4 regions of the Azospira sp. genome follow, and region 1 is predicted to be linked to each of the others. Evidence: predicted binding sites of a transcription regulator. Region 1 holds the regulator's gene; each other region holds the start of a gene.
The links. The regulator sigma-54, encoded in region 1, starts transcription at its own class of promoters, with help from an activator protein. The targets are predictions, from matches to a motif close to TGGCACGCTTNCTGCTNA.
Positions count from the first base shown of each region.

Region 2: a site for sigma-54 is predicted at 2,611-2,628, ahead of OEL49_RS01300 (circularly permuted type 2 ATP-grasp protein). Genes of this name have one in related genera too.
Region 3: a site for sigma-54 is predicted at 2,511-2,528, ahead of flgB (flagellar basal body rod protein FlgB). Genes of this name have one in related genera too.
Region 4: a site for sigma-54 is predicted at 2,514-2,531, ahead of glnA (glutamate--ammonia ligase). Genes of this name have one in related genera too.

Region 1 covers NZ_JAOTRW010000006.1:226,245-230,975, forward strand. Annotated here, with positions in the region: gene recA (recombinase RecA) at 1-497, shown strand, start outside; gene recX (recombination regulator RecX) at 494-949, shown strand; gene lptB (LPS export ABC transporter ATP-binding protein) at 1,015-1,761, shown strand; gene OEL49_RS10825 (RNA polymerase factor sigma-54) at 1,828-3,306, shown strand; gene hpf (ribosome hibernation-promoting factor, HPF/YfiA family) at 3,321-3,641, shown strand; gene ptsN (PTS IIA-like nitrogen regulatory protein PtsN) at 3,797-4,282, shown strand; gene hprK (HPr(Ser) kinase/phosphatase) at 4,251-4,731, shown strand, end outside.
Region 2 covers NZ_JAOTRW010000002.1:287,719-292,449, forward strand. Annotated here, with positions in the region: gene OEL49_RS01295 (alpha-E domain-containing protein) at 66-1,010, opposite strand; gene OEL49_RS01300 (circularly permuted type 2 ATP-grasp protein) at 1,162-2,577, opposite strand; gene OEL49_RS01305 (methyl-accepting chemotaxis protein) at 2,822-4,465, shown strand; gene OEL49_RS01310 (methyl-accepting chemotaxis protein) at 4,538-4,731, opposite strand, start outside.
Region 3 covers NZ_JAOTRW010000004.1:41,450-46,180, forward strand. Annotated here, with positions in the region: gene flgE (flagellar hook protein FlgE) at 1-922, opposite strand, end outside; gene OEL49_RS06070 (flagellar hook assembly protein FlgD) at 938-1,627, opposite strand; gene flgC (flagellar basal body rod protein FlgC) at 1,647-2,051, opposite strand; gene flgB (flagellar basal body rod protein FlgB) at 2,064-2,477, opposite strand; gene flgA (flagellar basal body P-ring formation chaperone FlgA) at 2,649-3,368, shown strand; gene flgM (flagellar biosynthesis anti-sigma factor FlgM) at 3,477-3,767, shown strand; gene OEL49_RS06095 (flagella synthesis protein FlgN) at 3,805-4,272, shown strand; gene motD (flagellar motor protein MotD) at 4,348-4,731, opposite strand, start outside.
Region 4 covers NZ_JAOTRW010000005.1:156,069-160,799, reverse strand. Annotated here, with positions in the region: gene OEL49_RS08865 (CHAT domain-containing protein) at 1-533, shown strand, start outside; gene OEL49_RS08860 (hypothetical protein) at 577-993, shown strand; gene OEL49_RS08855 (hypothetical protein) at 998-1,816, shown strand; gene OEL49_RS08850 (rhodanese-like domain-containing protein) at 1,820-2,272, opposite strand; gene glnA (glutamate--ammonia ligase) at 2,602-4,014, shown strand; gene OEL49_RS08840 (DUF4124 domain-containing protein) at 4,185-4,685, shown strand; gene glnL (nitrogen regulation protein NR(II)) at 4,724-4,731, shown strand, end outside.

The DNA of each region.
Region 1 (4,731 bases):
GCAAGCTCACCGCCAACATCAAGAAGACCAACACCCTGGTCATCTTCATCAACCAGATCCGCATGAAGATCGGGGTGATGTTCGGTTCCCCGGAAACCACCACCGGCGGCAACGCGCTCAAGTTCTACGCCTCCGTGCGCCTGGATATCCGCCGTATCGGCGGCATCAAGAAGGGTGACGAGGTGATCGGCAACGAAACCCGCGTCAAGGTGGTGAAGAACAAGGTCTCCCCGCCCTTCCGCGAAGCCCTGTTCGATATCCTCTACGGCGAAGGCATCTCCCGCGAGGGCGAGATCATCGAACTGGGGGTGGCCAACAAGCTGATCGAGAAGTCCGGCGCCTGGTACTCCTACAAGGGCGAGAAAATCGGCCAGGGCAAGGACAACTCCCGGGAATTCCTCAAGGCCAACCCGGCCATTGCCCAGGAAATCGAAGGCAAGATCCGGGAAGCCCTGGGCGTGGCCAACCCCGCCCCGGCGGCCGCAGCCGGAGAATGACCCCGAGCCTGCGCCAGCGGGCCCTGGGGCTGCTGGCGCGGCGGGAGTACAGCCGGGCCGAACTGGCCCGCAAGCTGGCGCCCCACGCAGAATCCGAGGCTGAGCTGGAGGCCCTGCTGGACGACCTGGCGGCCCGCCGCCAGCTTTCCGATGCCCGCTATGCCAGTGAAAGGGTCGCCATCCGCGCCCGCCGCTACGGCGATGCCCGGCTGGCCCAGGAACTACGGCAGAAGGGCGTGGCCGAGGAAACCGTCGCCGCGGCCCTGGCCCAGGGCGGCAGCGAGCTGGAACGGGCGCGCCAAGTGTGGCAGAAGAAATTTGCCGCCCTGCCCGCCGATCTGGCCGAGCGGGCCAAACAGACCCGCTTCCTCCTCAGCCGCGGCTTTGCCGCCGCCACCGTCCGCCAGGTGCTGCAGGGCGGCTGGGACGACGAGTCCGGCAGCGACTGGTAGAACCCCCGGGCGACACCTCTGGCACAATGCCTTTACGCCCCCGCATTCATAGAATCCGATAGCCCATGTCCGAGCAGAACCCCGACCTCATCGCCAAGCTTTCCGCCAACAACCTGAAAAAGCGCTACAAGTCCCGCACCGTGGTGCATGACGTGTCCTTCGAGGTGGGCAGCGGTGAGGTGGTCGGCCTGCTGGGCCCCAACGGTGCCGGCAAGACCACCTGTTTCTACATGATCGTCGGCCTGGTGCCCTCCGACGGCGGCTCCATCCAGCTGCAGAATCAGGAAGTGACCCACTTCCCCATCCACAAGCGGGCCCATCTGGGCATTTCCTACCTGCCCCAGGAGGCTTCCGTCTTCCGCAAGCTCAACGTGGAGGAGAACATCCGCGCCGTGCTGGAACTGCAGAAGCTGCCCAAGCACGAGATCGACCTGCGCCTGGAGGAACTGCTGGAAGAGCTGCACATCGGCCACATCCGCGCTTCCAATGCCGCCGCCCTGTCCGGTGGCGAGCGCCGCCGGGTGGAAATCGCCCGGGCCCTGGCTACCTCTCCCCGTTTCATCCTGCTGGATGAGCCCTTCGCCGGCGTGGACCCCATCGCCGTGCTGGAAATCCAGAAGATCATCCGTTTCCTCAAGGACCGCAGCATCGGCGTGCTCATCACCGACCACAACGTGCGTGAGACCCTGGGCATCTGCGACCGGGCCTACATCATCAATGAGGGCCGGGTGCTGGCGTCTGGCCGCCCGGATGAGATCGTTTATAATGAAGACGTCCGAAAAGTATATCTGGGCGAGAGCTTCCGTCTCTGACGAGCCCAGTCTCCGAGTCTTTCCCTCAACCCGCTCATTGCCGCCGGCCCCTTCGGCCCCGGGTCCATGAAACCAACCCTCCAACTCAAACTCTCGCAGCACCTGGCCCTGACGCCACAGCTGCAGCAGTCCATCCGGCTGCTGCAACTGTCGACGCTCGAGCTGGAGCAGGAGTTGGAGAAGTATCTGCTGGAAAACCCCCTGCTGGAGCGCGAGGACGAGAACTACGAGCCCTCCTACAGCGGGAGCGAAGGCGAATACGCCGGCAGTACGGCCGAGGCTGCTGCCGAAGGCCCGCGGGAAGGCGATAGCGGCGAATCCGGTGAAGGCGCCGACAGTCACGGCCCCGAAGAAGTCCGGGACGACAGCCGGGACAGCCTGGGCGAAGGCGAGGACTGGTTTGCCGAAGGCAGCTACCCTTCCGCCTCCCGCGACGAGGACGAGGATTCCGACTTCCAGGAAGTGCAGGCCGCCAACACCTCCCTGCGCGACCACCTCAACTGGCAGCTGGGCCTGATGCAGCTCTCCGAGCGGGACCGGCAGCTGGTCAGCTTCCTGATCGAGGCTCTGGACGAGGACGGCTACCTGACCCAGCCCCTGGAGGAGCTGCAGGAAGCCCTGCCGGAAGAGCTGGAAATCGACCTGGACGACCTGCAGATCGCCCTGCGCCACCTGCAGCACCTGGACCCGACCGGTGTCGGCGCCCGCACTCCGGGCGAATGCCTGGCCCTGCAGCTGGAAGCCCTGCCGGCCGACGAGGTGCGGGACCAGGCCCTGAAGCTGGTGCGCCATCACCTGGAACTGCTGGCCGGCCGGGACTTCACCAAGCTGAAGAAGCTGCTGGGCTGCGACGACGAGCGCCTGCGCGCCGTCACCAACCTGGTGAAGAGCCTCAACCCCCGGCCCGGCGCCCAGTACGCGCCCCTGGATGCCCGCTACATCACCCCGGACGTGGTGGTGAAGAAGGTGCGCAACCAGTGGACCGCCAGCATCAATCCGGACGCCTACCCGCGCCTGCGCATCAACCGGCTCTACGCCGAGATCCTCTCCAAGCAGCGCGGCTCCAGCCTCTCCGGCCAGCTGCAGGAGGCCCGCTGGCTGATCAAGAACGTGCAGCAGCGTTTCGACACCATCCTGCGCGTGTCCCAGGCCATCCTGGACCGCCAGCGCCAGTTCTTCGAACACGGCGAGGTGGCCATGCGTCCCCTGGTACTGCGGGAAATCGCCGAAACCCTGGGCCTGCACGAATCCACCGTTTCCCGGGTGACGACCCAGAAGTACATGGCCACCCCCCGGGGCATTTTCGAACTCAAGTATTTCTTCGGCAGCCATGTGGCCACGGATACGGGGGGCGCCTGTTCGGCCACCGCCATCCGGGCCCTGATCAAGCAGCTGGTGGCGGCCGAAGACCCCAGAAAACCCCTTTCGGACAGTCAAATATCCGAAATTCTTGGCCAACAAGGCATTGTTGTGGCGCGTCGAACCATTGCAAAATACAGAGAAGCGCTCAACATTTCGCCGGCCAACCTACGCAAGTCCATCTAAAAAAGGAGCGAGCCATGAACCTGCACATCACCGGACATCACCTGGAAGTCACCCCGGCGATCCGCGACTACGTCACTGCCAAGCTGGAGCGGGTTACGCGTCACTTCGACAGCGTCATCGACGTCAACGTCATCCTCACCGTGGAAAAGCTGAAGCAGAAGGCTGAAGTCACCGTGCGCGTGCCCGGCAAGGACATCCACGTGGATGCCGAGGATGCCGACCTGTATGCCGCCGTGGACACCCTGATCGACAAGCTGGACCGCCAGGTGCAGAAGTACAAGCAGAAGGCCCAGGATCACCACCGCGACACCATCAAGAATCACATCGAAGAGTGATCTGATTCCCTCTCCGGGACTGGGACGAAAGGCATAGGCGGCGGGGTCGTTTTCCGTTATGATCCCGCCACTTTTCGCCAGGTATCCTGCCTGAATCCCAGTCTCCAACCGGCCCTGCCGCCGCCATCCCGCTGTTCGGGGAAGGTTCCCGCCCCATGGATCTGATCGCCAAACTCCTCCCTCCCGCCCACATCCTGCTGGACCTCGAAGCCAGCAGCAAGAAGCGGGCATTCGAGCAGGCCGGACTGCTGTTCGAGAACAACCTGGGCATCGCCCGGGCCACGGTTTTCGACAGCCTCTTCGCCCGGGAAAAACTCGGTTCCACCGGCCTGGGCCAGGGGGTTGCCATTCCCCACGGCCGCATCAAGGGGCTCAAGGAAGCCGCCGGCGCCTTCATGCGCCTGTCCGCCCCGGTGCCTTTCGATTCCCCCGACGGCAAGCCTGTCGGCCTGATGTTCGTGCTGCTGGTGCCGGAACAGGCCACCGAGCAGCATCTGCAGATTCTTTCCGAGCTGGCCCAGCGTTTCTCCGACCGGGCCTTCCGCGAGGCCCTGGGCGCCTGCGACAACACCGACGACGCCCACCGCCTGTTCACCGACTGGGGGAACCATGCGGCAAATCTCCATCAGCCAGCTGTTTGAGGACCACCAGGACAAGCTGTCCCTGACCTGGGTCGCGGCCCAGGGCGCCGAACGCTCCATCGAGATCCGGGAGCGGGGCAACTACGGCGCCGACGTGGTCGGCCACCTCAACCTGATCCACCCGGAACGCCTGCAGGTCATCGGCGCCGCCGAGTACCAGTGGCTGAGCCGGGTCAATCCTGAGCGCCTCAAGGCGCAGATGAACGAAATCTTCGCCGCCCAGCCCCCCGCCGTCATCGTCGCCGAGGGACTGGAAGTGCTGCCGGCCGTGCTGGAGGGCTGCGAGAGCACCGGCACGCCCCTGTTCACCACCGCCAAACCCTGCTCGGCCGTGATCGACCTGCTGCGCATCTACCTTTCCCGCCGCCTGGCGGACACGGTGTCGGTGCATGGCGTCTTCATGGACGTGCTGGGCATGGGCGTCCTCATCACCGGCGATTCCGGCGTCG
Region 2 (4,731 bases), on a different contig from region 1:
TGTTTTTATGATGGTGAATAAAGGCCGGCGGCAGCTGCCGCCGGCGCCTCCCCGACTGGTGCGCCTCAGGCCGGCACCAGGAAGTCCTGGGAGATGCGGTTGCCCAGGTCGTAGATGTCGTCCATGAACTCGGTCAGGTACTCGTGCAGGCCATCCTCCAGCACGTCGTCGATGCGGCCGTAGTGCAGGCGCGAATGCAGCAGGCCGGCCCGGCGCAGGGTCTCGCTGGACTGGCGGTTGCCCACCAGGCCCAGCAGGTGATTCACCTTGTCCAGGCAGTGGTGCAGGGAACGGGGCATGTCCATGCGCAGGATCAGCAGCTCCGCCACCCGGGCCGGGGTGATGACGTCCCGGTACACCTTGCGGTACACCTCGAAGGCGGAAAGGGAGCGCAGCAGGGCGCCCCACTGGTAGAAGTCGGTGACGCCGCCCTCCTCCCCTTCACCGTTGGGCTGCAGGAAGTGGTATTTCACGTCCAGGATGCGGGCCGTGTTGTCGGCCCGCTCCAGGAGGCCACCCATGCGGATGAAGTGGGCCGCCTCGTCCTGCAGCAGGGTGCCGAAGGTGACGCCCCGGGTCAGGGCCGAGCGCAGCTTGACCCATTCGAAGAACTCGGTGATGCCGCCGGCCATGATCTGCTCGAAGCTCTGGGCCCGCAGGTCGATCCAGGCGGCGTTGATGGTCTCCCACATCTCCGTGGTGAGGGTGCCGCGCACGGCGTGGGCGTTTTCCCGGGCCGCCCGCAGGCAGCTGTAGATGGAGGAGAAGTTGCTTTCGTCCCGCACCATGAAGCGCAGCACGTTTTCCGCGCTGGGCTCGCCGTAGGCCTTGGCGAAGGGCTCTTCCAGGCTGTTGAGGACGATGATGGCGTTCCAGTTCTGGTTCGCCGCTTCCGGCGACTGGGGCACCAGGGACATCTGGTAGGTGACGTCCAGCAGGCGGGCCAGGTTCTCGGCCCGCTCGATGTAGCGGGCCATCCAGTAGAGGTGATCGGCGGTTCGGCTGAGCATGATGGTTTCCTAGTCTTTTTTAGCCACAGAGGACACAGAGATCACAGAGAACAAGCAGAAACGTTCCGGGTCCGCACGTTTCGCGGCAACACGCCGGCCGCAGCCACGGTCTTACCCTCTGTGTTCTCTGTGCCCTCTGTGGCAAGGTTTCTCATTCCAGCACCCAGGTGTCCTTGGTGCCGCCGCCCTGGGAGGAGTTCACCACCAGGGAGCCTTCCTGCAGGGCCACCCGGGTGAGGCCGCCGGGCACCATGGTCACTTCCTTGCCGGAGAGGACGAAGGGGCGCAGGTCGATGTGGCGTGGCGCCACCCCCGATTCGACGAAGGTGGGGCAGGTGGAGAGGGCCAGGGTGGGCTGGGCGATGTACTTTTCCGGGTTGGCGACAAGACGCCGGCGGAAGTCCTCGATCTCGGCCTGGGTGGAGGCCGGCCCCACCAGCATGCCGTAGCCGCCGGCGCCATGGACTTCCTTCACCACCAGTTCCGGCAGGTGGGCCAGGGTGTAGGCCAGGTCGTCGGGCTTGCGGCACATGTAGGTGGGCACGTTGTTGAGGATGGGCTCCTCCCCCAGGTAGAAGCGCACCATCTCCGGCACATAGGGGTAGATGGACTTGTCGTCGGCCACCCCGGTGCCCACCGCATTGGCCAGGGTCACCTTGCCGGCCCGGTAGGCCTGCAGGATGCCGGGCACGCCGAGCATGGAATCGGCACGGAAGACCTGCGGGTCGATGAAGTCGTCGTCGATGCGGCGGTAGATCACGTCCACCCGCTGGGGGCCCTGGGTGGTGCGCATGTAGACCGTGTCGTTATCGACGAAAAGGTCCCGCCCTTCCACCAGTTCCACCCCCATCTGCTGGGCCAGGAAGGTGTGCTCGAAGTAGGCGCTGTTGTAGGCCCCCGGAGTCAGCACCACCACCGTGGGATCGGAGACACCGTTGGGGGCGGAGGCCCGCAGGGTCTCCAGCAGCAGGTCCGGGTAATGCTCCACCGGGGCCACCTTGTGCTTGGAGAACAGCTCGGGGAAGAGCCGCATCATCATCTTGCGGTCTTCCAGCATGTAGGAGACGCCGGAGGGCACCCGCAGGTTGTCTTCCAGCACGTAGAACTCGCCGGCCCCGGCCCGCACCAGGTCCACGCCGGCGATGTGGGCATAGATGCCGGCCGGCACGTCCACCCCGCGCATGATGGGACGGAATTGGGCGTTGCCCTCCACCTGCTCCCGGGGAATGCGCCCGGCCTTGAGGATTTCCTGGTCGTGGTAGATGTCGTGGAGGAACAGGTTGAGAGCCTTGACCCGCTGCTTGAGGCCGGCCTTGAGGGCCTTCCACTCATCTGCCGGGATGACCCGGGGAATGATGTCGAAGGGGATCAGCCGCTCGGTGCCGGCCTCCTCGCCATAGACGGCGAAGGTGATGCCGACGCGGCGGAAGGCGATGTCGGCCTCGGCCCGCTTGCGGGCGATGCGTTCGTCAGGGGTTTCGGAAAGCCAGCGCCGGTAGGTCTGGTAGTGGGAGCGGACGGCGCCGTCGGCACCGTTCATTTCGTCGAAGAAGCTGGGCTTGTTCATGATGGTCGCGCCATGAGGAAGGGCGACAATCAAATAGCAGGGGTTGTGCCAGGATCATAATCGCTTGATCCTTAAAGGACTTCCGGGGAATTGGCGGAAGCGGCGCCAGAAAACGGTGCCACCATGCACCATGGGCAGAAGCGGGCGCACCAATTTGAAGCAGAAAAGTGTGATTTCCTTCACAGCATGGCTGGTGGCGGAAATATAATGCGCACTTCATGTTTCATATAGTTTGGACAATCCCATGCTTGATCAACTTTCCCTGCGTACCCGACTCCTGGCGGTGGTGCTGGTGGCGCTCCTGGGGGTCCTGGCACTGGCGGCCATCGCCGCCTTCAATACCCGCTCCCTCATGCTGGATGAGAGAAAGGGACAGATTCGCGCCATCACCCAGGGCGCCTACAACGTGGTCGCCTACTATCAAAGCCAGGAAGCCGCCGGCAACCTCAGCCGCGACGAGGCCCAGGCCCACGCCAAGGCGGCCGTGCGGCAGATCCGCTTCAACGGCCCCGACGGCAAGAGCGACTATTTCTACATCTGGACCCCCGACGGCATCAGCGTCATGCATGCCCTGAAGCCGGAATGGGAAGGCAAGCCCATGGGCGACCAGGTGAAGGACGGCAGCGGCAAGCTGATCATCCGGGAACTGGCAAGCCTGCTGCAGAACCAGGCCACCACCTACATGGACACCCAGTTCGTCAAGAAGGCGGGCGACCCCACCATGTATCCCAAGGTGCTCTACGCCCAGAAATTCCCGGCCTGGGACTGGATCATCGGCACCGGCGTCTATATCGACGAAGTGGACCGGGAGTTCCAGCAAACCCTGATCTACCAGGGCCTGCTGGCCCTGGTGGTGCTGGCCCTGATCGGCAGCATCTGCTACCTGGTGACCCGCAGCGTGCTCAAGCAGATCGGCGGCGAGCCGGCAGCCGCCACGGCCATCATGCAGCAGGTGGCCGGCGGCAACCTGCATGCGGCCATCGGCCAGACCCAGCCCGGCAGCCTGCTCCATGCCCTGAGCCAGATGGTGCTCTCCCTGCGCCAGATGCTCACCGAAATCCGCCAGGACGCGGAAACCCTGGCCAGCAACTCCCAGGCGATCAGCTCCGCCTCCAGCCAGCTGGCCGACACCACCGGTGCCCAGGCCGATGCCACCTCCTCCATGGCCGCCGCCATTGAACAGCTGACGGTCAGTTCCAGCCACATTTCCGACAGCGCCGAGGAGACCCAGGGGGATTCCCACAAAGCCGTGGATCTCTCCAAACAGGGCCGGGAACGGGCAGAGCAGGCCGCCGAGGCCATGCAGCGCATCGCCGCCACGGTATCCGAAGGTTCCACCCGCATCCGCACCCTGGATCAGCAGGCCAACCAGATTTCCTCCATTGCCGGCGTGATCAAGGACATCGCCGGGCAAACCAATCTGCTGGCCCTCAACGCCGCCATCGAGGCGGCCCGGGCCGGCGAGGCGGGCCGTGGTTTCGCCGTGGTGGCCGACGAGGTGCGCAAGCTGGCGGAACGGACGTCCTCCGCCACCATCGAAATCGAGCAGATGATCGCCAGCATCCAGAGCGAGACCAACAACGCGGTGCAGTCCATGGACGACGCCCTGCCCCAGGTGGAACAGGGGGTCAGCCTGGCCCAGGCGGCGGCCGAATCCCTGGCCAATATCGAGGCCGGCGCCCTGCGCACCCTGGAGCACATCCAGGAAGTAGCCAATGCCATCCGCGAACAGAGCGCCGCCAGCACCTCCATCGCCCAGCGCGTCGAAGCCATTGCCCAGACGGTGGAAGAAACCAGCACCACCATGAACAACACCATGACCTCTGCCCAGGATCTGGAGCGGGTGGCCCACAACCTGAAGGGCCTGGTGAACCGCTTCCAGACCTGAGGCCGGCAACGCCCAATGAAAAAAGCCCGGAGCTTCGGCCCCGGGCTTTTTTTGTGGACCTCGTCGACCGGCTTAGCGCCCGGGCTGGAACTGGAAGTAGGCGATGAGGTTGCGCAGTTCGCCGGCGGTGGCCAGCAGCTGTTGCACATTGCGCTCCGCCTCGCCGATGGCGGCGGCGTTTTCCTCGATCAGGGCGGCAATCTCGGAGACGCTCATGGCCACGTCCTGGCTGGCCTGGGACTGCTGCACCGTGGCCTGGGCGATGT
Region 3 (4,731 bases), on a different contig from region 1:
ATGTCATGGGAGTGGTTGCTCCCCAAGTCACACGTCCCAGATTAGTTGCAACCTGATCCAGATCAATGGACACAGGAATCTCGGGCAATGCCCCACCAGCTGCTGGATTGGGTGCAACAGGCGCACCGCCGATGGTTTCAAGCTGCCCCACACTATCAAAAGTAATTAGGATAGGTGTCGCCAAGTTGGGCGAGTCACCTGCACCATCCATTCGGGTACCGTCCACGTTAGTGTAAAGCTCCCACTCCCGGGGATTGGCCGTCTTGACGAAGTACATCGTCATGGTATGCGGATTCCCAAGAGAGTCGTAAATGGTCAGACCCGTTGAATAGTTGTAGCCCGCCGGGTCAATGTTCGGCTCCCCACCGGCACCGACAGAGAAGGTTTTGTCGGTTACCCGGGAGTCCAAATTAACAGCAACTTGGGCCCCGGCGTATTCGCCACCGGTACTGGAACCGGTCGCCACCGGCGACAATTTCAGCAGATCGGCCGTAACCTGAAGCTCCCGCGGATTCTGCTGCCGGATGGAACCGTCCATGCCGGCCGGATAACCCGTCAAGCGCAGATTCTGGTCATTGACGATATAGCCGTTCTTGTCCAGATGGAACTGACCATTGCGGCTGTAACTGATGGCGCCATTCTGACTGAGACGGAAGAAGCCGTTGCCGTTGATGGCGATGTCCAGGGTATTGTTGGTGGTGGACACGTTGCCTTGGGTAAATTGCTGGACGATGCCCGACAAGTTGGTACCGATACCCACCTGGTTGGCGCCGCCAGCCCCGAGGGTCGACGCATAGACATCGGCAAAATGCGCATCCGCCGACTTGAAGCCGACAGTGCTGGAGTTGGCGACGTTGTTACCGATGACGTCCAGTGCCTTGGAAGAAGTGTTGAGGCCACTCAAGCCTTGTTGGAATGCCATATTGTTCTCCTGCCCTTACAGAATCTGGCGAACGTCGTCGTAGTTGATCAAGGTCCCGGTTCCCACATCCAACTGGAAACCGCTGGTCCCACGGACTACAGCAGAAACTGTGCCAACCTGTAGTGGTTGAGACGTGACCTTGGTATCGCCTTTGGTCGCCTCCACCGTCACCGTGTACACACCATTGGCAGAGACAGTGCCGGCCTCATTCTTTCCATCCCAGGCATACAGGTGGCTACCGGCCTTGGTTGCTCCCATATCCACTTTATTGACCACCACGCCATTGGCATCCTTGATGGTCAGCACCACCTTGTCGGCATCGCTTTCCAACTCGAAACCACCGACAGCCTGGCCGTCAGTGAGGCCAATATTGCCGCCGGGCACCAGGACATTTTTGCCGAGCATTGCCGCCGCCTGCATGGACTGGCCATCGTCGTAGATGTTGAGAACCTTCTCCAGGGTGGAGTTGAGCTTTTCAATGCCGCTGACGGTGTTGATCTGGGCCAGCTGGCTGGTCATTTCCGCGCTCTGCATCGGATTCAACGGATCCTGGTTCTGCAGTTGGGTCACCAGCATGGTCATGAACTGGCTCTGGATGTCGTCAGCCGTCGTGGACTTTTTGCTCGTCGTTTTATCGGTCGCCACGCCATTCAGAGAGGCATACGGGTCCGTAATGGCGGTATTGGAAGAAGTACTGGTTGCCATGTTGCTCTCCTAAATCTGGTTACTGGCCCATGGCCAAGGTACGCATCAACAGGGTTCTGGCCGTATTCATTACGTCGGCATTGCTCTGGTAGGAGCGGGAGGCGGAAATCATATTGACCATCTCCTCCACCACATCCACATTGGGCATGGAGACATAGCCCTCGGCATTGGCGGCCGGATTTTTGGGGTCATAAACCATCCTGGGCGGCGCCGCACTCTCCACCACCTGTTTCACCCTCACTCCCTGGGCCGACTCATTGCCCATGGGCGTGGCTTCGAATACCACCTGTTTGGCGCGATAGGGAGTGCCATCGGCACTGGTAATGCTGTCTGCGTTGGCCATGTTGGAAGCAACTGCATTCAGACGCACAGACTGGGCCGTCAGAGCGCTACCGGCCACATGGAACATGTTGAAAATACTCATGAACTAGACTCCTTACTGTCCGCTCTGGCCTTGAATCGCCGACAACATGGTCTTGAACTGACCACCGATGAACTGCAGACTCGCCTCGTACTGGACAGCGTTCTCGGCAAATTTGGCGCGCTCGATATCCATATCAACGGTATTGCCGTCAGCGCTGGGCTGATTGACCGTGCGATACATCAGGGAAGCGGGGCCTGCACTGCTGGTGCCAGAAATATGCCGGGGCGAGGTGGTACTCATGCCCAGGTCGGACTGCCCCTTGCCGGCCAAGGCATTTTGCAAGGCAGAGTTGAAATCAATGTCCCGCGCCTTGAAATTCGGGGTGTCCGAATTGGCAATATTGGCAGCCAGCACCTGTTGGCGATAGGCACGCAGCCCCAACGCCTGGCGGTTGAAATTTATGGTTTGATCAAGTTTGCTGACCATGGCTGCCATCCGGAAATAATTAGCTGAGCTAGCAATGCACTTTTCGTGCCACACAAAACCACCCCTCTGAGGCAAGAAATTACAGAGGGGGGCGCAACAAGCAGCCATGTTTCGGCAACTTTTGCCGCCTGGAGTACCCCGCCATTCCCTGTCCTAAGGCAAAATAGCGACATGCTGCTCCCTTTCAGAATCTTTGCCCTTATCCCCACCTTAGTGCTGGCGCTGACCCTGCATTTGCAGATCGGCAATGCCCATGCCCAAACGCCTACGCAGAATGGGGACGTAGTCATCAACGCGGTGGACCAATTTCTCCGCACACAGACCAAAGGGCTCCCGGGGCGGGTCCAGTACACCATCACACCTCTCGACAGCCGCACCCAGCTAGCCGCCTGCCCTGCGGTTGAGGCCTTCCTTCCCCCGGGCGCCCGCCTCTGGGGGCGCATTTCAGTAGGGGTGAAGTGCCTCGGCGATGCCGGCTGGAGCATCTATGTGCCGGTCCAGGTCAGCGTCACAGCCAACTACTTGGTGGCCGCCCGCCCCCTCTCACCCGGGCAACCCCTCACTCTCAATGATGTCGTTGCCCAGAGCGGCGACCTGGCCGGATTACCAAGCGGCGTCGTAACAGATGTACAGCAGGCCGTCGGCAAGACCTTGCGTAATGCCATTTCCGCCGGCCAACCTTTGCGGGCCGAGATGCTGATGGCGCCGCTGGTCGTTCAACAGGGTCAAACCGTAAAGATCATGTCCCGTGGCTCTGGCTTTTCCGTAACCAGCGAAGGGCGCGCCATGAACAACGCAGCCGAAGGTCAGATCGCCCAGGCACGCCTGGCCAACGGACAAACGGTGAGCGGCATTGCCCGGCCCGGCGGCATCATTGAGATCGGCCATTAGCCGCAGCCGGACAAGATTCAATGCCATCAGCCACACCAAAAAAACGCTAAAGTTTCTGCAGGTTTGTGCCGTTAAATCCAGCAAGATGAAAGCCTGAAAGGGTTCGCCGTGAAAATTGAATCGTCTCTCGCGCCCGCCGGCACCCCCGGGGTTGATACGCAGAAGCGCACGACCAAGCCACAGACCAAGACCGAAGCCAGTTCCGGGGATGTGCAATTGAGTTTCGCCGGACGGCTGCAGTCCCTGGAAGAGCAGGGCAACGCTCCGGTGGACAATGCCAAGGTAGCCGCTATCAAGCAGGCCATTGCAGAAGGGCGCTTTTCCATCAACGCCGACGCCATTGCGGACCGCCTGATTAATTCGGCACAAGAATTGCTGAGGAAGCAGGACCAATCCTGATCCGGCGCCCGCCCTCCTCCCTATGAATCAAGCGACGATGACCCTCAAATCCCTGTTGGAAGGCGAACTTGCCCAGATGGGGGATTTCATCAAGCTGCTGAAGGAAGAGCAAGGCGCCTTGACTGCCGGGGATACCGAAGCCCTGGAGGCCCTCAGCGCCACCAAGGTTGCTTTGGTGCAAACCTTGAATCGTAGCGGGGAAGCCCGTAACGTCGTGCTCAGAAGTGCGGGTCTGGAAAACGACCGCCCGGGCGTAGAGGCCTGGATTCGGGGCAACCCGAAGGATCTCGCCGTTCAGCAATTGTGGAACAGCCTCAAAGTCGCCGTGGTGGAAGCCAGGGAACTCAACCTGCTGAATGGAAAGCTGATTGCCATGCGCCTGCAGCACAACCAGCAGACCCTGAGCGCTTTGCTGTCCACCTCCGCCACTCCCCAGAGCAATCTCTACGGCCCCGACGGTCAACCGACCCAACTAAGTGGCCGGCGCATCATCGACGCCGCCTGAACCTCCGGTTCCGGGCTCCCCGTTCCCGGAGCCCCCCCCTGCCCTCCCGTTTTACTTTACTACTCCAAGGCCCCTCTATCTGGCAGGAGTCGCGATGCCCGCTGGCGAAGCAGGAGGAACACCGGCCGGCGGCGCCATGGGCGCCTGAGGAGTCGGAGCGACCACGGCAGGTTTTTCCGGCAGCATGGAATCAATCAGGATGCTGACCCGCCGGTTCCGGGCCCGCCCTTCCACCGTCTCATTCATCTCGACCGGCCGGGTTTCGCCGTAACCGATGGCTGTCAGATGGGTAGGAGCGACTCCGGCATCGACAAACAACCGCAGCACCGTGGTGGCCCGCACCGCGGACAACTCCCAGTTAGACGGGAATTGGGCGGTCCGGATGGGGATGTTGTCGGTATGTCCTTCGATGGTGATGGGGAAATCGGTCGGCGCCAGTACCTCACCGACCGCCCGCAT
Region 4 (4,731 bases), on a different contig from region 1:
CCCGGGCCAGCGAACGCTCCGTCCTGGAGGCGGACCTGAGCAACCGGCGGGTGGTGATGTTCGCCACCCACGGCCTGGTGCCCGGGGACCTGGACGGCCTGATCCAGCCTGCCCTGGCCCTCACGGCGCCCCAGCTCAGCGGCGGCAAGGGCGACGGCCTGCTGACCCTGGACGAGATTCTCGGCCTGAAGCTGAATGCGGATTGGGTGGTACTCTCCGCCTGCAATACGGCAGCGGGGGAGGGCAGCGGCGCCGAGGCTGTGTCAGGCCTGGGGCGGGCCTTTTTCTACGCCGGCGCCCGGGCCCTGCTGGTCTCCAACTGGCCGGTGGAAACCGTGGCGGCCCGTCTCATCATGACGGACCTGTTCCGCCGCCAGGTGCAGACGCCGGGGCTGGCCAAGGCCGAGGCCCTGCGCCAGTCCATGCTGGCCCTGCTGTCCGGGCCGGGCAGCGTGGATGCGAAAACGGGCAAGGCTGCGTTCAGCTATGCCCATCCCCTGTTTTGGGCCCCCTTCGTGGTGGTGGGCGATTGAGAGGAGAGCGACGATGCAGCGAGTGACGAGTTTTTTTGCGACGATGGCCTTGCTCGGCCTGCTCAGCGGCCCGGCCGCGGCAGTGACCCTGATCAAGGATGAGGAAGCCCGCCTGCCGGCAGCGGCGGCGGGGCTGGTCACCCGCGGCATCACCCGGGGCCCGGGGGTGAAGATGCTGTCCCCCGATCCGGCGGCCGGCCCGGTCAAATCCCCCTTCAACCTGAAGGTCAGCTTCGAACCCCGTGGCGGAGCCCGGATCGATCCGGCCAGCGTCTCCGTCACCTACCTGAAGGCGACCCCGGTGGACCTGCTGCCCCGGGTCAAGGCCGGCTTGAGTGCGGGCGGTATCGAGCTGGCGGGCGCCGAAGTGCCGCCGGGGGAGCACCAGATCCGCGTCACCGTGCAGGACAGCGAGGGGCGTCAGTCCTCCACCGTGCTGCAGCTCAATGTGGTGAAGTGATCCCATGAAGTGCCCCTACTGCACCTCCGACATTTCCCGGGAAGCCCTGGTGTGTCCCGTCTGCCGCCGCGACCTCTACCTGTTCAAGCCGCTCCTGGCCCGCATTGCGGACCTGGAGGCCCAGTTGCAGGAGAGCCGCGAGGCGGTACCGGAACTGTCGGCCCTGCAGGAGCGGATTCGCCTGCTGGAAGCCGGCAGCCCGACCGGGACCATGCCCGGCGCGGCGACCGGCGGTTCTGGCTGCGGGCGGGGCAGCTGGCTGCTGTACTGGGGGCTGCCCCTGCTGTTGTTGCTGCTGGCCCACGGCCTGATTGTGCTGGCCTTCGATCTCGACACGCTATATCTGCGCATCGTTTCCCTGCTCATTCCCCTGCCCTTCGGTTTTATGCTGCTGCAACGGGGGCCGCGGTCCCTCTGGCATGCCGGCGCTGCCGCCTTTGCCATGGCGGCCCTGGCGGTGCTCGGCATGAGTGGTCTGGTGGCCTACGTGGATGGGGTGCCCTGGCTGCCCCAGGGGCGGGTGGAGTGGCGCGAATTCGCCGAGTACGCCGCCAGCATCGGTTTCAGCTACCTCACCGGCATGCTGCTGGGGCGCCTGCTGGCCCGCCGTGTCTCCGCGCTGCCGGCGGACTTGGCGGCGGAGTCGGCGGCAGGGCAGGGGGGCTGGAAGATGGCCCTGGCGCGGCGCCTGGTGAGCGGCCCGCCCAGCATGGAAAAGCTGCAGAAGGCGGTATCCCGCATCAACGAGGTTTCCAGCTCCCTGGTGGCCATCGGCACCACGGTGCTGTCCATCTACACCGGGCTGAAGGACCTGCTCGGCTGATCCTCAGCCCTGCTGCCAGGGCAGGCCGGCATGGCGCCAGCCGCCCACCTTGTTGCGCTGGCCGTTGGCATCCTTGTCGCCCTCGAAGCCTTCGAGGACGTTGTACACCTCGGTGTAACCGGCCTGCACCGCCGTTTCGGCGGCCTTGTGGGAGCGGGCGCCGCTGCGGCAGATGAACATCACCAGGGCCTCTTTATCCACCTGATGCACCAGTTGGGCGGCAAAGTGGGGATTGGGCTGGTTGCCGGGATACTGCATCCATTCGATTTCCACGGCATCGGGAATGCGGCCGACCCAGTCCCACTCGGCGTGGGTGCGCACATCCACCAGCTTGGCTCCCGGCGCGGACTGCAGCAGTTCGTAGGCCTCCCGGGGCGTCAGGGCGCCGCCATAGGGCAGGCCCAGTTGCCGGGCCCGTTCCTGGGCCAGGGTCAGAATGTCGGAAATCTTGCCCATGGCGCTTGTCCTTCTGCTGGTTGATGGGAAAAGTATAAGTCAGATGCCGCTGCCGGCGGAGCCATCCAGGTTTCCTGGCGCCGGAGTTGTCGCGAGGGGGGACGAGCAGCTTTGGGGCGCTGATATACACGAACGCACCAGAATGGTGCGTTAGCCTGTAAAATGCACCGTTTGCGTGCGTCAAAAAAGTCCCGGTCGGGAAGTTTGCTTATGGCACAATGGCCTACTCGGCGCGAAGTGCTGGCATGGAACCTGCTATGAAAGTCGCGCACCGAATTATTTGATTTTGCCGGTCCGGCCGGTACCTGTTCAGTTAGGAGACTTAGCGTATGGCTACCCCCCAAGACATCATGAAGATGGTCAAGGAAAACGACGTCAAGTTCGTCGATTTCCGTTTCACCGACACCCGCGGTAAAGAGCAACACGTGGGCGTGCCCGTCAGCGCCTTCGACGAAGACAAGTTCGAATCCGGCCACGCTTTCGACGGTTCCTCCATCGCTGGCTGGAAGGGTATCCAGGCCTCCGACATGCTGCTGATGCCGGACCCCAACACCGCCTACATCGACCCCTTCTTCGACGAAACCACCCTGATCCTGACCTGTGACGTGGTGGAACCGGCCGACGGCAAGGGCTACGACCGCGACCCCCGCTCCATCGCCAAGCGCGCTGAAGCCTACCTGAAGTCCTCCGGCATCGGCGACACCGCCTTCTTCGGTCCGGAACCCGAATTCTTCATCTTCGACTCCGTGGAGTGGAAGACCGACATGTCCGGCACCTACGTGAAGATCTTCTCCGAAGAGGCTGCCTGGTCCACCGCCGAGAAGTTCGATGGCGGCAACGCCGGCCACCGTCCGATGGTCAAGGGCGGCTACTTCCCCGTGCCCCCCGTTGATTCCTTCAACGACATGCGCGCCCAGATGTGCCTGCTGCTGGAAGCCTGCGGCGTGCCCGTCGAAGTGCACCACCACGAAGTCGCCACCGCCGGCCAGAACGAAATCGGCACCGTCTTCAACACCCTGGTGCGTCGCGCCGACCAGACCCAGATTCTGAAGTACATCGTGCACAACGTGGCTCACCAGTACGGCAAGACCGCCACCTTCATGCCCAAGCCCATCGTTGGCGACAACGGTTCCGGCATGCACGTGCACCAGTCCATCTGGAAGGATGGCCAGAACCTGTTCGCCGGCAACGGCTACGCCGGCCTGTCCGAAACCGCCCTGTACTACATCGGCGGTATCATCAAGCACGCCAAGGCCCTGAACGCCATCACCAACCCCGGTACCAATTCCTACAAGCGTCTGGTGCCCCACTACGAAGCTCCGGTGAAGCTGGCCTACTCCGCCAAGAACCGTTCCGCTTCCATCCGCGTGCCCTTCGTGCAATCCACCAAGGCCCGCCGTATCGAAACCCGCTTCCCCGATCCCATCGCCAACCCCTACCTGTGCTTCGCTGCACTGCTGATGGCTGGCCTGGACGGCATCCAGAACAAGATTCACCCCGGCGACGCTGCCGACAAGAATCTGTACGACCTGCCGCCCGAAGAAGATGCCAAGATCCCGACCGTTTGCGCCAGCCTGGACGAAGCCCTGGCCAACCTGGACAAGGACCGCGAGTTCCTGACCCGCGGCGGCGTCTTCTCCAACGACTGGATCGATTCCTTCATCGACCTGAAGATGGAAGAAGTGAACAAGCTGCGCATGACCACCCACCCGGTGGAATTCGACCTGTACTACAGCTGCTAAGCGGCTGCAGTACCGAGAAAGGGGACGGCCGCGGCCGTCCCTTTTTTTTGCTCCCGAGGCCGCCGAGCGAGGCCTCCGACGCCGTGTCCGGGCTTGCCCGGAGCAATGGCAAAGGCATTTGTAAAAGCCCTATCGATCCAATACACTTGCCCCGAACTCAAGGAGCGGCAATGAATACCAAGCTTTCCCGTGCCTCCCTGCTGGCCAGCCTGCTGGCCCTGGGGTTTGTCGGCCCGGTCCGGGCCGACATCTTCAAATGTACCGACGACGCCGGTCACATCACCTATGCCAATGCCCCCGGCAAGGGCTGCAAGCGCATCATCACCGATCCCACCAACTCGGCTCCCAGCGGCGGCAGCCGGGCCCCGGCCAAGGTCAGCACGCCTTCGCCTTCGGATTTCCCCAAGGTGGGCAGCGAAACCCAGCGCAGCCGCGACAACGACCGCCGCACCATCCTGGAACAGGAACTGGCGGCGGAGCAGAAGAACCTGGAGGCCGCCAAGAAGGAGCTGGCCAATCAGGAGGCCAACATCCAGCCGACCGACCGCAACGTCGGCGGCGGCATCAACGGCGCCAAGGTGGCCGAGCGGGTGCAGCCCTACAAGGACAAGGTGCAACTGCATGAGCGCAACATCGAAGCCATCCGCAAGGAAATCGGCAATCTGCGTTGAGCGCCGCGGCTGGTACGCTTCCTGCTATCCAACCAGCCATGCCTAA